2 regions of the Streptomyces bottropensis ATCC 25435 genome follow, and region 2 is predicted to be linked to the other one. Evidence: riboswitches for the same ligand, from Rfam matches in the RefSeq annotation. Region 2 holds a riboswitch; the other holds the start of a gene.
What was found. Region 2 has a riboswitch for glycine ahead of gcvT (glycine cleavage system aminomethyltransferase GcvT). Riboswitches for the same ligand answer to the same signal wherever they lie in the genome.
Positions count from the first base shown of each region.

Region 1: linked by a shared signal. The riboswitch ahead of gcvP (aminomethyl-transferring glycine dehydrogenase) and the one ahead of gcvT (glycine cleavage system aminomethyltransferase GcvT) in region 2 are both predicted to bind glycine.

Region 1 covers NZ_KB911581.1:3,817,593-3,824,284, forward strand. Annotated here, with positions in the region: gene STRBO_RS41680 (zinc-ribbon and FHA domain-containing protein) at 1-210, shown strand, start outside; gene ftsR (transcriptional regulator FtsR) at 253-1,008, shown strand; gene STRBO_RS0116855 (bifunctional nuclease family protein) at 1,093-1,566, shown strand; gene STRBO_RS0116860 (MerR family transcriptional regulator) at 1,891-2,574, shown strand; gene STRBO_RS0116865 (DNA polymerase IV) at 2,632-3,984, shown strand; gene STRBO_RS0116870 (PRC-barrel domain-containing protein) at 4,088-4,456, opposite strand; glycine riboswitch at 4,580-4,677, shown strand; gene gcvP (aminomethyl-transferring glycine dehydrogenase) at 4,850-6,692, shown strand, end outside.
Region 2 covers NZ_KB911581.1:1,843,407-1,850,098, forward strand. Annotated here, with positions in the region: gene STRBO_RS0108270 (L-serine ammonia-lyase) at 1-1,334, opposite strand, end outside; gene glyA (serine hydroxymethyltransferase) at 1,444-2,709, opposite strand; gene gcvH (glycine cleavage system protein GcvH) at 2,728-3,105, opposite strand; gene gcvT (glycine cleavage system aminomethyltransferase GcvT) at 3,230-4,357, opposite strand; glycine riboswitch at 4,393-4,515, opposite strand; glycine riboswitch at 4,516-4,612, opposite strand; gene STRBO_RS0108290 (AAA family ATPase) at 4,829-5,497, shown strand; gene STRBO_RS0108295 (enhanced serine sensitivity protein SseB) at 5,586-6,362, shown strand; gene STRBO_RS0108300 (enhanced serine sensitivity protein SseB C-terminal domain-containing protein) at 6,560-6,692, shown strand, end outside.

The DNA of each region.
Region 1 (6,692 bases), 2.0 Mb from region 2:
GACATCTTCCTCGACGACGTGACCGTGTCGCGTCGTCACGTGGAGTTCCGCCGAGGCCAGGACGGCTCGTTCACGGTCGCCGACGTGGGCAGCCTCAACGGGACGTACGTCAACCGTGAGCGGATCGACCAGGTCGCCCTGCACAACGGCGACGAGGTGCAGATCGGCAAGTACCGGCTGGTCTTCTACGCGAGCCAGCGGGGCTACTGACCCTCCCCCGGACCGGATCCGGGGGTACCCCAGGGAAGGTCCATGCTTCGTACAACGAGCGGTGGTGCCGATCACGGCACCACCGCCGCGGACAGTGACCTCATGAGCATCGGCACCGTGCTGAACGTGCTGCGTGAGGAGTTCCCCGAGGTAACCATCTCCAAGATCCGTTTCCTGGAGTCCGAGGGGCTCATCGAGCCGCGGCGGACCCCCTCGGGGTATCGCAAGTTCGGTGCCGAGGACGTCGAGCGGCTCGGACACGTCCTCAGGATGCAGCGGGACCACTATCTGCCGCTCAAGGTGATCCGTGAGTATCTGGAGGCCCTGGAACGCGGCGAGGACGTCCGTCTGCCGTCCGTGGGGCGTCAGCGTGACGTCGGCGAAGGCGAGCGCCTGAGCGAGCTCCTCGGTGACCCCGAGGAGCCGGCGGCCGCCCGGATCGGGCGGGGCGAGTTCCTCGCGGGCGCCGGGATCGACGAGGGGCAGCTGGCGGAGTGGGAGTCGTACGGGCTGGTGGCCCCGCTGTCGGACGGGTCGTACGACGCCGAGGTTCTTACCATCGCCACGCTTGTGGTCGAACTGGGGCGATTCGGTATCGAGCCTCGGCATCTCAGGGTGATGCGGGCCGCCGCGGACCGTGAGGCGGGACTCGTCGATCAGGTGGTCGCGCCCCTGCGACGCCACCGTAATCCCCAGACCAGAGCGCATGCGGAGGACCGGGCGCGGGAGCTGGCGGGGCTGACGGTGAAGCTGCACGCCGCTCTCGTGCGCAGCGCGCTGGGTGTGCGGCTGCGCTGAGGGGCGGTGTTCGCCTGTGGCGGATCGGTCGGCCGATCCGAGCCCGACTACCCAAACATCCCGAGCACGGCCTAGGGTTGCTGTGTGAACGAGCTCGATGTCGTAGGTGTCCGGGTGGAAATGCCCTCCAACCAACCGATCGTGCTCCTGCGCGAAGTGGGAGGCGACCGTTACCTCCCCATCTGGATCGGGCCGGGGGAGGCGACGGCGATCGCTTTCGCCCAACAGGGCATGGCCCCCGCACGACCGCTGACCCACGACCTGTTCAAGGACGTGCTGGAGGCCGTCGGCCAGGAACTCACGGAAGTGCGCATCACCGACCTGCGTGAGGGCGTCTTCTACGCGGAGCTGGTGTTCGCCAGTGGGGTCGAGGTGAGTGCCCGGCCCTCCGACGCCATAGCGCTGGCGCTGCGTACCGGGACGCCGATCTTCGGCAGTGACGGGGTGCTCGACGACGCGGGCATCGCGATCCCGGACGAGCAGGAGGACGAGGTGGAGAAGTTCCGCGAGTTCCTCGACCAGATCTCGCCCGAGGATTTCGGAACGAACAGCCAGTGAGGCCGGTCAGGCGGTCGTACCGGGCCGACAGGCCTTGACCGCCCCTCGGCGGCGGCGCCGGGTCCGCGGGTGGGGATTCCGCTTCGACGGCTCCGCGGGCGCGGACCCTGTCCGGGGCGGACGCCGCCCGGGGCGGTACCGGCCCGGGAGCGGTGCGTCGTCGGACAATCCGATCGGAGCGCATTCGGCTAGCCTTTCCCCGCGGAAGGGCACGGGAAACCACTCTCAGGGTGATTATCACTCGGCGTGGCGAGTGCGGTGGTCGTTGACGCACCCCGGGCGGCTGCCTACCGTCGATGAGGCAGGTCAAGGACGGAGGTCGGCGTGAGAAGCAGCGGCGACGGTACGGCTGGGGGTGCCCCCGGACGCAGGCTGGGGGACGGCGGCCCGTACCCTCCCCCAGGCTCTCGGCCGCGCCCCGGCTGGGGGGACCCCCATCAGGGCAACGCGGCCGGTCACGTCCCGCAGCGGCCCACGGCCGTGCAGGACAGCGCGGAGGCGGCGCCCGAGCCGCACGAGCAGGTCGGCTACCGCGGTCCCACCGCGTGCGCGGCCGCCGGCATCACCTACCGCCAGCTCGACTACTGGGCCCGCACGGGCCTGGTGGAGCCGAGTGTGCGCTCCGCCCAGGGTTCGGGGACTCAGCGGCTCTACAGCTTCCGGGACGTCGTCGTCCTGAAGATCGTGAAACGGTTCCTCGACACGGGAGTGTCCCTGCAGAACATCCGCACCGCCGTGCAGCACCTGCGGGAGCGGGGTTTCAGTGATCTGGAGCGGATGACGCTCATGAGCGACGGTGCGACGGTCTACGAGTGCAGTTCGCCCGACGAGGTCCACGCCCTGCTCCAGGGCGGTCAGGGGGTCTTCGGGATCGCCGTGGGGGTGGTCTGGCGTGACGTCGAAAGCGCTCTCTCGCAGCTGCACGGGGAGCGGGTCGACACGGGGGAGACGCTCGTGGGCCACAATCCGGCGGACGAGCTGGCACGGCGGCGCAACCGGGCGGTCTGAGGGGCGCCCCAGGCTCAGGGTGGGGCGTTGTCAGTGGCGTAGGGCAGCATCGGAGCTGTGAGAACCGCGCCCACGATCCTGCATCTCGACATGGATGCCTTCTACGCCTCGGCGGAGCAGGCGTCGAAGCCGAGTCTGCGGGGGAAAGCCGTTGTCGTCGGCGGGCTGGGGCCGCGCGGGGTGGTCGCGACCGCCTCGTACGAGGCGCGGGTCTTCGGGGTGCATTCGGCGATGCCGATGGCGCAGGCGCGCCGCCTCGCGCCGAACGCCGCGTATCTCACGCCGCGCTTCGGCTTCTACCGGGCGATCAGCGATCAGGTCATGGGGTTGTTGCGTGCGCTGTCGCCCCTGGTGGAGCCGCTGAGCCTGGACGAGGCGTTCGTGGATCTGGAGGCCGGGGGCGCGGCCTCGGACGAGGCGTCGGCACGGCTCGTCGGGGAGCGGTTGCGTGCGGACATACGGGCCATGACCGCGCTGACGGGCTCCGTCGGGCTCGCGGCCTCCAAGATGCTCGCGAAGATCGCCTCCGAGGAGGCCAAGCCGGACGGGCTGGTGCTGATCGAGCCGGGGATCGAGCGGGCGTTGCTGGGACCGATGTCCGTGCGGATCCTGCCGGGGGTGGGCCCGGCGACCGGGGACCATCTGCGGCGGGCCGGGATCACCACGGTCGAGGAGATCGTGGAGGCGGGTGAGGGCGAGGTCGTACGACTGCTCGGCAAGGCCCACGGACACGGGCTGTACGCGATGGCGCTGGCACGGGACGACCGGGCGGTGGTGGCCGAGCGGGACACGAAGTCGGTATCGGTGGAGGACACGTATGACGTGGACATCCACGACCGGGTACGGGTCCGGATGGAGGTGCGGCGGCTCGCGGACCGCTGTGTGCGCAGGCTGCGGGAGGCCGGACTGTCGGGGCGGACGATCGTGCTGAAGGTGCGGCGCTACGACTTCTCGACGCTGACCCGGTCCGAGACGTTGCGGGGACCCACGGACGATCCCGCGGTGGTGCGCGAGGCCGCGGCCCGGCTGCTGGAGGCCGTGGACACGACGGGTGGAGTGCGGCTGCTGGGGGTCGGGGTGAGCGGGCTCGCCGACTACACGCAGGAGGATCTGTTCGCGCAGGCGGCGGGAGAGCCGGAGCTCGTCGAGGAGGATGCCGGAGGCGGCGTGGAGGTGCCTGTGGCGGAGGAGAGCGAGGGCGGGGAGCGGATCTTCAGGGCCGGGCACGATGTGCGGCACGCCGAGTACGGGCACGGATGGGTGCAGGGGAGCGGGCTCGGGCGGGTGACCGTGCGGTTCGAGACGCCGCTCGATGCGGGGCCGGGGCGGGTGCGGACGTTCAGGACGGACGACGCCGCGCTGGAGCCGGCGGAACCGTTGCCGCTGGTGCCGGGTGGGGTGCTGGGCTGAGGTCCACGGGGGCGCCGGGGGCGCCGGGGGCGTGAGGGCGCGTCGGCCGTCCGGTGCTTTCGTGGCGGCTGCGGCTGCGGCTGGGGCTGTGGCGGGGAGCGGCTCAGGTGTCGTCCCGCTTCGCCACGTCGCCGAAGTCGTGGTCCAGGGGCTGCGGCGGGGCTATGTCCAGGCCGTAGTGGTGGTAGAGCTGGAGTTCCTGCTCGGGGGAGAGGTGGCGGCCCACGCCGAAGTCGGGGGCGTCCTTGATGAGGGCGCGGTCGAAGGGGATGCGGAGGGTGCCCTCGTACAGTTCGCTGGGCTCCAGGGGGACGAAGGCGTCGCGACCGAAGAAGCCCATGCGTATCGCGGCCCACTCGGGGATGCCGGTGGCGTCGTCCAGGTAGACCTCATCCACGGTGCCGATCTTGCTTCCCTTGCGGTCGAACGCCTTGCGGCCGATCAGGTGGCGCGGATCGATGTCGGTCTGCACGGGCCCTCCAGGTGGTCGCCAAGGGGTCGCGAATCGTCTCTCACACTACGAAAAGGCACATCGGGAGCGGCGGCCACTCGAAGACCAGTGCGTTGCCCGCGCTGATACGCTGGCAGCGGCTGCTGACCCCGTGCGGGAGAGTCCTCCGGACACCATCCGGCAGGCGCCGAAGGAGCAAATCCTCCCCGGAATCTCTCAGGCCCACGTACCGCACGGACGAGGTCACTCTGGAAAGCAGAGCGGGTGCCACGGCTCCCGCTCTCACCGACGGTGAAAGCCGGTCCGTACCTGGACCGGTGAAGCTCTCAGGTTGAGATGACAGAGGGGGAGGCCGTCGGGGCGCCCGTGCCGTGGTGCCCCTCGAAGGTCGTGTCAGACCAGGAGGCCTCCGTAATGACCGCCCATCGCATTCCGCTTTCCGAGCTCGAACAGGGAATCCCCTTCGAGCGGCGCCACATCGGCCCGGACGCCGAGGCCCGGGCCAAGATGCTCGCGCACGTCGGGTACGGCTCGCTGGACGAACTGACGGCGGCCGCGGTCCCGGACGTGATCAAGAACGCCGAGGCGCTGGACCTCCCCGGGGCGCGTACCGAGGCCGAGGTGCTCGCCGAGCTGCGTTCCCTCGCGGACCGCAACCAGGTGCTGGGCTCGATGATCGGGCTCGGGTACTACGGGACCTTCACGCCGCCCGTCATCCTCCGCAACGTCATGGAGAACCCGGCCTGGTACACGGCCTACACCCCGTACCAGCCCGAGATCTCCCAGGGGCGGCTGGAGGCCCTGCTGAACTTCCAGACCATGGTCGCCGAGCTGACGGGGCTGCCCACCTCCGGGGCCTCGCTGCTCGACGAGGGCACCGCCGCCGCCGAGGCCATGGCGTTGTCGCGGCGCATGGGCAAGAACAAGAAGGGCCTCTTCCTCGTCGACGCGGACGCGCTGCCGCAGACGATCGCCGTGATCCGGACCCGCGCCGAGCCGGCCGGTGTCGAGGTCGTCGTCGCCGATCTGAGCGAGGGAATCCCGGCCGACATCGCCTCGCGCGACATCAACGGGGTGCTGCTGCAGTACCCGGGCGCCTCCGGTGTCGTACGGGATCTCAAGCCGGTCGTCGAACAGGCCCACGCGCTCGGCGCGCTCGTCACCGTCGCCGCCGATCTGCTGGCGCTGACCCTGCTGGCCTCACCCGGTGAGCTGGGCGCCGACATCGCCGTCGGGACCACGCAGCGCTTCGGTGTGCCGATGGCCTTCGGCGGGCCGCACGCGGGTTACATGGCCGTGCAGGAGAAGTTCGCGCGCAGCCTGCCCGGGCGGCTGGTCGGGGTGTCCGTGGACGCCGACGGACACAAGGCGTACCGGCTGGCCCTGCAGACGCGGGAGCAGCACATCCGCCGGGAGAAGGCGACCAGCAACATCTGTACGGCGCAGGTGCTGCTCGCCGTGATGGCCGGCATGTACGCCGTCTACCACGGGCCTGAGGGGCTGCGGACCATCGCCCGGCGTACCCACCGGTACGCCACCGTGCTCGCCGCGGGGCTCACGGCCGGTGGGATCGAGGTCGTGCACGGGTCGTACTTCGACACGCTGACCGTGCGGGTGCCGGGCCGGGCCGGTGAGGTCGTGGCCGCCGCCCGGGAACATGGCGTGAACCTGCACCTCGTGGACGCCGACCTGGTGTCGGTCTCCTGCGACGAGACCACCACGCGGGCCCAGCTGGGCGCCGTATGGACCGCGTTCGGCGTGGAGGGTGACGTGGGGGCCCTGGACGCCGCCGCGGCGGACACGCTGCCCGAGGCGCTGCTGCGGTCGGACGACTACCTGACGCACCCGGTCTTCCACGACCACCGCTCCGAGACCGCGATGCTGCGCTACCTGCGCCGGCTCGCGGACCGGGACTACGCGCTGGACCGGGGCATGATCCCGCTCGGCTCCTGCACGATGAAGCTCAACGCCACCACCGAGATGGAGCCGGTGACGTGGCCCGAGTTCGGACAGCTGCACCCGTTCGCGCCCGCCGAGCAGGCGCAGGGCTATCTCACGCTCATCCGTGAACTGGAGGAGCAGCTCGCGGAGGCCACCGGGTACGACAAGGTGTCCCTGCAGCCGAACGCCGGCTCGCAGGGGGAGCTGGCGGGGCTCCTGGCCGTGCGCGGGTACCACCGTGCGAACGGTGACGAGCAGCGGACGGTGTGCCTCATCCCGTCCTCCGCGCACGGCACCAACGCGGCGAGCGCCGTCA
Region 2 (6,692 bases):
CGGGCCGTCTCCTTGTACTTGACGGACATGTCGGCGCCGGTCTCCTTCATGGTCTTGATGACCTTGTCGAGGGACACCTTGTGGGTGCCGTCGCCGCGCATGGCCATGCGGGCGGCGGTGACCGCCTTCACCGCGGCCATGCCGTTGCGCTCGATGCAGGGGATCTGGACGAGGCCGCCGACGGGGTCGCAGGTGAGGCCGAGGTTGTGTTCCATGCCGATCTCGGCCGCGTTCTCGACCTGCTCGGGGGAGCCGCCCAGCACCTCGGCCAGCGCTCCGGCCGCCATGGAGCAGGCGGAACCGACCTCGCCCTGGCAGCCGACCTCGGCGCCGGAGATGGAGGCGTTCTCCTTGAAGAGCATGCCGATGGCGCCGGCGGCCAGCAGGAACCGGACGACCCCGTCCTCGTCCGCGCCCGGCACGAAGTTGATGTAGTAGTGCAGGACGGCGGGGATGATGCCGGCCGCGCCGTTCGTCGGGGCCGTGACCACCCGGCCGCCGGCCGCGTTCTCCTCGTTCACCGCCATCGCGTAGAGCGTGATCCACTCCATGGAGCGGGCCAGCGGATCGCCCTCCGCCCGGAGTTGACGGGCCGACATGGACGCGCGACGCCGTACGCGCAGACCGCCGGGCAGGATGCCCTCGCGGGACATCCCGCGCGAGACGCATGCCTGCATCACACCCCAGATGTCCAGGAGCCCGGAGCGGATCTCGTCCTCGGTGCGCCAGGCCCGCTCGTTCTCCAGCATCAGCGCGGAGATCGACAGGCCCGTCTCCTTCGCCACCCGGAGCAGCTCGTCGCCCGTGCGGAAGGGGTACTTGAGGGGGGTGTCGTCGAGCTTGATGCGGTCCGCGCCGACCGCGTCCTCGTCGACGACGAAGCCGCCGCCGACGGAGTAGTACGTCTTCGACAGCACTTCCGTGCCCGCCGCGTCATGGGCCCAGATGGTCATGCCGTTGGCGTGGTAGGGCAGCGCCTTGCGGCGGTGCAGGACCAGGTCCTTGTCGAAGGAGAAGGGGATCTCGTGGTCGTCGAGGAGACGGATGCGGCCCGAGGTCCTGATCGCCTCCACGCGGTCGTCGGCCGACTCCACGTCCACGCTGCGCGGCGAGGCGCCCTCCAGCCCCAGGAGCACGGCCTTGGGGGTGCCGTGGCCGTGGCCGGTCGCGCCCAGCGAGCCGTACAGCTCGACGCGGACCGAGGCCACGTTCGCGAGCAGCTCCTCGTTGCGCAGTCGGCGTGCGAACATCCGGGCGGCTCGCATCGGGCCGACCGTGTGGGAGCTGGACGGGCCGATGCCGATCGAGAACAGGTCGAAGACCGAGATGGCCACGGTGACTCCTCAGAACGGGGGAGGGTGGTGCGGGGAGTGGGGCACCGCGCTCACTCCCCAGTGTGCGCGGTGCCCCGGAAAAGCGGGGTGTACGGCGATGAAGCCCGGGTTACTTCCCGAGCGTCGGGTAGAGCGGGTGCTTGTCGGCGAGGGCCTTGACCCGGGCCTTGAGTGTGTCGGTGTCGGGGTCGGGCTTGAGGGCCTGGGCGATGACGTCGGCGACCTCGGTGAAGTCCTCGGCGGTGAAGCCGCGGGTGGCGAGGGCGGGGGTGCCGATGCGCAGGCCGGAGGTGACCATCGGGGGGCGGGGGTCGTTGGGGACGGCGTTGCGGTTGACGGTGATGCCGACCTGGTGGAGGCGGTCCTCGGCCTGCTGCCCGTCGAGTGCGGAGTTGCGCAGGTCGACCAGGATCAGGTGGACGTCGGTGCCGCCGGACAGCACGTCGATGCCGGCTTCGCGGGCGTCGGGGGCGGTCAGCCGCTCGGCGAGGATCTTCGCGCCCTGGACCGTGCGCCGCTGGCGCTCCTTGAACTCCTCGCCGGCGGCGACCTTGAAGGAGACGGCCTTGGCCGCGATGACGTGCTCCAGCGGGCCGCCCTGGAAGCCGGGGAAGACGGAGGAGTTGAGCTTCTTGGCGAACTCCTTGCCGCGGGCGAGGATGATGCCGCCGCGGGGGCCGCCGAGGGTCTTGTGGGTGGTGGAGGTGACCACGTCCGCGTACGGGACCGGGTTGGGGTGCAGCCCGGCCGCCACCAGTCCGGCGAAGTGGGCCATGTCGACCCACAGGTATGCGCCGGTCTCGTCGGCGATGCGGCGGAAGGCGGCGAAGTCGAGCTGCCGGGGGTAGGCGGACCAGCCGGCGATGATGACCTTCGGGCGGTGTTCCTTGGCGAGGCGTTCGACTTCGGCCATGTCGACGACTCCGGCGTCGTCGACGTGGTAGGCGACGACGTCGAACTGTTTGCCGGAGAAGTTCAGGCGCATGCCGTGGGTGAGGTGGCCGCCGTGGGCGAGGTCGAGGCCGAGGATGGTGTCGCCGGGCTGGGCGAGGGCGAAGAGGGCGGCCTGGTTGGCGGAGGCGCCGGAGTGGGGCTGGACGTTGGCGTACTCGGCGCCGAAGAGGTCCTTGAGGCGGTCGATGGCGATCTGTTCGGTGACGTCGACGTGTTCGCAGCCGCCGTAGTAGCGGCGGCCGGGGTAGCCCTCGGCGTATTTGTTGGTGAGGACGGTGCCCTGGGCCTGCATGACGGCGAGGGGGGCGAAGTTCTCGGAGGCGATCATCTCCAGGGTGGACTGCTGGCGGTGCAGCTCGGCGTCGACGGCGGCGGCGACCTCGGGGTCCAGCTCGTGCAGGGGAGTGTTCAGCAGCGACATGCGTACGACCTCGTCTTCTCAGCCGGCGGTGTGGGCGGCGTACTCGTCGGCGGAGAGCAGGTCGTCCGGCTCCTGCGCGACACGTACCTTGAACAGCCAGCCGCCCTCGAACGGGGCGGTGTTCACCAGCGACGGGTCGTTGACGACGTCCTCGTTGATCTCGGTGATCTCACCGGACACCGGCGAGTACAGGTCGCTCACCGACTTGGTGGACTCCAGTTCGCCGCAGGTCTCGCCCGCGGCCACCGTGGAGCCCACGTCGGGAAGCTGGGCGTAGACGACATCGCCGAGCGCGTTCGCCGCGAACTCCGTGATGCCGACCGTCGAGACGCCGTCCTCGGCGACCGACAGCCACTCGTGCTCCTTGCTGTAACGCAGCTGCTGGGGGTTGCTCATGGCCTGAATTCTCCTGTACGCGGGGGAGTGGTGATGAAGGGGGGACGGCTGAAACCGCTGTTGAGCAGCGCGGATGTGCCGAGGGTCACGCTCGGTACGACTACGGGCGAACGCTACGAAGGTGTCACTTCTGCCGCTTGTAGAAGGGCAGCGCCACGACCTCGTACGGCTCGTGGCTGCCCCGGATGTCCACGCCCACACCGGCGGTGCCCGGCGCGGAGTGCGTGGCGTCGACGTACGCCATGGCGATCGGCCTGCCCAGCGTCGGGGAGGGCGCTCCGGAGGTGACCTCGCCGATCACCTGGCCGTCGGCGACGACCTGGTAGCCGGCGCGCGGCACCCGGCGGCCCTCGGCGACCAGGCCCACGAGGACGCGCGGCGGGGCCGAGGCGGCACGCTCGGCGGCTGCCGCCAGCGCCGTGCGCCCGACGAAGTCGCCGTCCTTCTCGAACTTCACGACCCGCCCGAGCCCGGCGTCGAACGGCGTCAACGCGGTGGACAGCTCGTGCCCGTACAGCGGCATGCCCGCCTCCAGGCGGAGCGTGTCCCGGCAGGACAGCCCGCAGGGCACGAGACCGACGCCCTCGCCCGCCTTGGTCAGCGCCTGCCACAGCTCGACGGCGTGCTCCGGCTTCACGAACAGCTCGAAGCCGTCCTCGCCGGTGTAGCCGGTGCGCGCGATCAGCGCGGGGACCCCGGCGACCGTGCCCGGAAGGCCCGCGTAGTACTTCAGACCGTCGAGGTCGGCGTCGGTGAGGGCCGCCAGGATGCCGGGCGACTCGGGCCCCTGGACGGCGAGCAGCGCGTACGCGTCCCGGTCGTCCCGCACCTCGGCGTCGAACCCGGCGGCACGCTCGACGAGCGCGTCCAGCACCACCTGGGCGTTGGAGGCGTTCGCGACGACGAGGTACTCCGTGTCCGCGAGCCGGTAGACGATCAGGTCGTCGAGGATGCCGCCGTCCTCGCGGCAGATCATGGTGTAGCGGGCGCGGCCGGGCTTCACACCGCCGATGTTGCCGACCAGCGCGTGGTCGAGCAGCGCGGCGGCGCCGGGACCGGAGACGGTGATCTCGCCCATGTGGGAGAGGTCGAAGAGACCGGCCTTCGTGCGGACGGCGAGGTGCTCGTCGCGCTCGGAGCCGTAGCGCAGGGGCATGTCCCAGCCTGCGAAGTCGGTCATCGTCGCACCGAGGGCACGATGCAGGGCATCGAGCGCGGTACGGCGCGATCCAGCGGTGGGGCTACTGCTCATCGGTTCTGCTCCCAGGGCATGACAGGCGAGGGCGATCCTCCCCTTCTGTCATCGGAACCTGAGAGGTTCACCGCGACCGCGCGTACCGGTGGTCGTGGTTTGCACCTTGGGTGGAGCCGGCCCCTACGGAAGAGGCGCGGCCCGCTTTTCAGATGTGCCTCGCCCGCGCGGTATCTGGGCCTGAGAGATTCAAGGGAGGGACTTGCTCCTTCGGCGCCCCAGCGAGACTGCTGGGAGCTCTCCCGCGCGGATTCAAGCGGCCGGTATGCAGTTGGCGCGCACATCATTGCACGCATCGACGCGGCGCGGCAGGGGGACCTTTCACAGGTAGGGGACGACGAGGGGAAGCGGACACAGTGGTTCGTAGCACTCTTGTGGCAGGACGAGGACCGAACCAGGAGGGATCGGGCATTACCTTTTCTTTACAATCTGTGGGGATGGGTCTCCATACCCCTGGGGAGGACGATCACGGTGAACAGGACCACGGCGTACGCGACCACTTCGGGCATCGCCATGCCCAAGCAGCCCGTCGTACCGGCCGGTGAGGCGTGCGGCCCGTTCCCGAGGGCGGTCGTCCGCGACCTCAGGGAGCGTGCCGGGCGCAGCCCGCACGGACTGTCCTTCGGCCCGCAGGACCTGGTGGTGGTGACCGGGCTCCCCGGCAGCGGCAAGTCGACACTGATGCGGCGGAGCGTGCCGGGCGTGCGGATCGACTCCCAGGACACCCGCGACCGGTTCGACGCGCGCTTCGCCCGCCACCTGCCGTACGCGGCCTACCGGCCCTTCGTGCGCCTCGCCCACTACGCGGGGCTGCGGCGCGCCCTGCGCTCGGGGGAGGGCGTCGTCGTGCACGACTGCGGGGCGCAGGCATGGGTACGAAGCTGGCTCGCCCGGGAGGCCAGGAGGCGGGGCGGCACCCTGCATCTGCTGCTGCTCGACGTGACACCCGGCGAGGCGCGGGACGGGCAGCGGGAGCGGGGGCGAGGGGTGTCGCGGTACGCGTTCGCGCGGCACCGGGGTGCCATGACCAGACTGCTGCGGGGGGTCGAGGAGGGACGGCTGCCGCAGGGGTGCGGGGCGGCGGTGCTCCTCGACCGGGCGGCGGCGGACGTCCTGAAGCGGATCGACTTCGTGGGGTAGCGGGGCGCCCCGGAGGGGCGCGCCCCCGGCCCGGAAGCAATTAAGGTGCAGGGACAACAGCATCACGGAGCAAAGCGGTAGGCAGCAGATGGACTTCCCGGCGGACTTTCCGGCACAGGCGCATCCCCACGGGCACGGCGGGTGGCCCGGCAACGAGCTGGAGGAGGTGCTGTCCGCGTCGCTCGGCGTGCCCCAGGCCGGGGCGCGGATCGTGGAGGTGCTGGCCCGCAGCTTCGTCTGGGTGCCGCTGCCGGAGGGCGGCGGCCCGCAGAGCGGTCAGCTCGATCTGCCCACGATGGAGTTCGACGGCCAGGCGTACGTGCCGGTCTTCACCTCCGAGGAGCAGTTCCGCCAGGTCGTCGGCCACCACATGTCGTTCACGATCGCCCCGGCCGTCGAGTTCGCGCGCGGTCTGCCTCCGCAGATCGGCCTCGCCCTGAACCCGGACGGCGTCGTGGGCATGCCCTTGCCGCCGCCCGCCGTGGCCGAGCTGTGCCGGGCCGGACGGACCCCGCTGGACGGCACGGCGAACGGTGCCCGCGTCCGTCTCTTCGAACCGGACTGGCAGGACGACCCCGTGGACTTCCTCGCGGCCGCCTCCGCCGAGTTCGCCGCGACCGGGGTGGTCCTCTCCGCCCGCCGCTGCCTCGCCACCATCGAGACCGCCGCCCCCGTCATGTTCATCGGCGTCGAACTGGCTTCCTGGGAGGCCGACCGCGGCCTCCCCCTGGCCGCCCTCGGCAGGGCCCTGGCCAGGACGCCGGTTCCCTGGCCGGTCAACATGGTCTTCCTGGACGTCGCCCAGGACCCGGTGGGGGACTGGCTCCGCGAGAAGGTACGGCCGTTCTACCAACAGGGCTACTGATCAGTGCTTCTCGAAGGGGCGCGGGGCAGTGACATCACGCGGCTCCGCCGCGTGGGCGCGACCAGCCACGACGCGCCCGCCCTCCGTGACGCACGACAACCCCCGAGCCCTGACCGGCTCAACCCGCACACCACCTAAGCTGTTTCCCACCACCAGGGTCCACCACCCATCACGGTCCACATCGAAGGGCGGCCAACGTGAGCGCGAGCGGCAGCCGCATCGCCACCGGGCAGGTCGAGCACATGCTGCGGCAGGTGACGCCCGGGCGTTACGACGCCTACGAGGCGCTGCTGCGTGCCCTCGCCACCCCGTCCTCCGGCCAGATCTGGA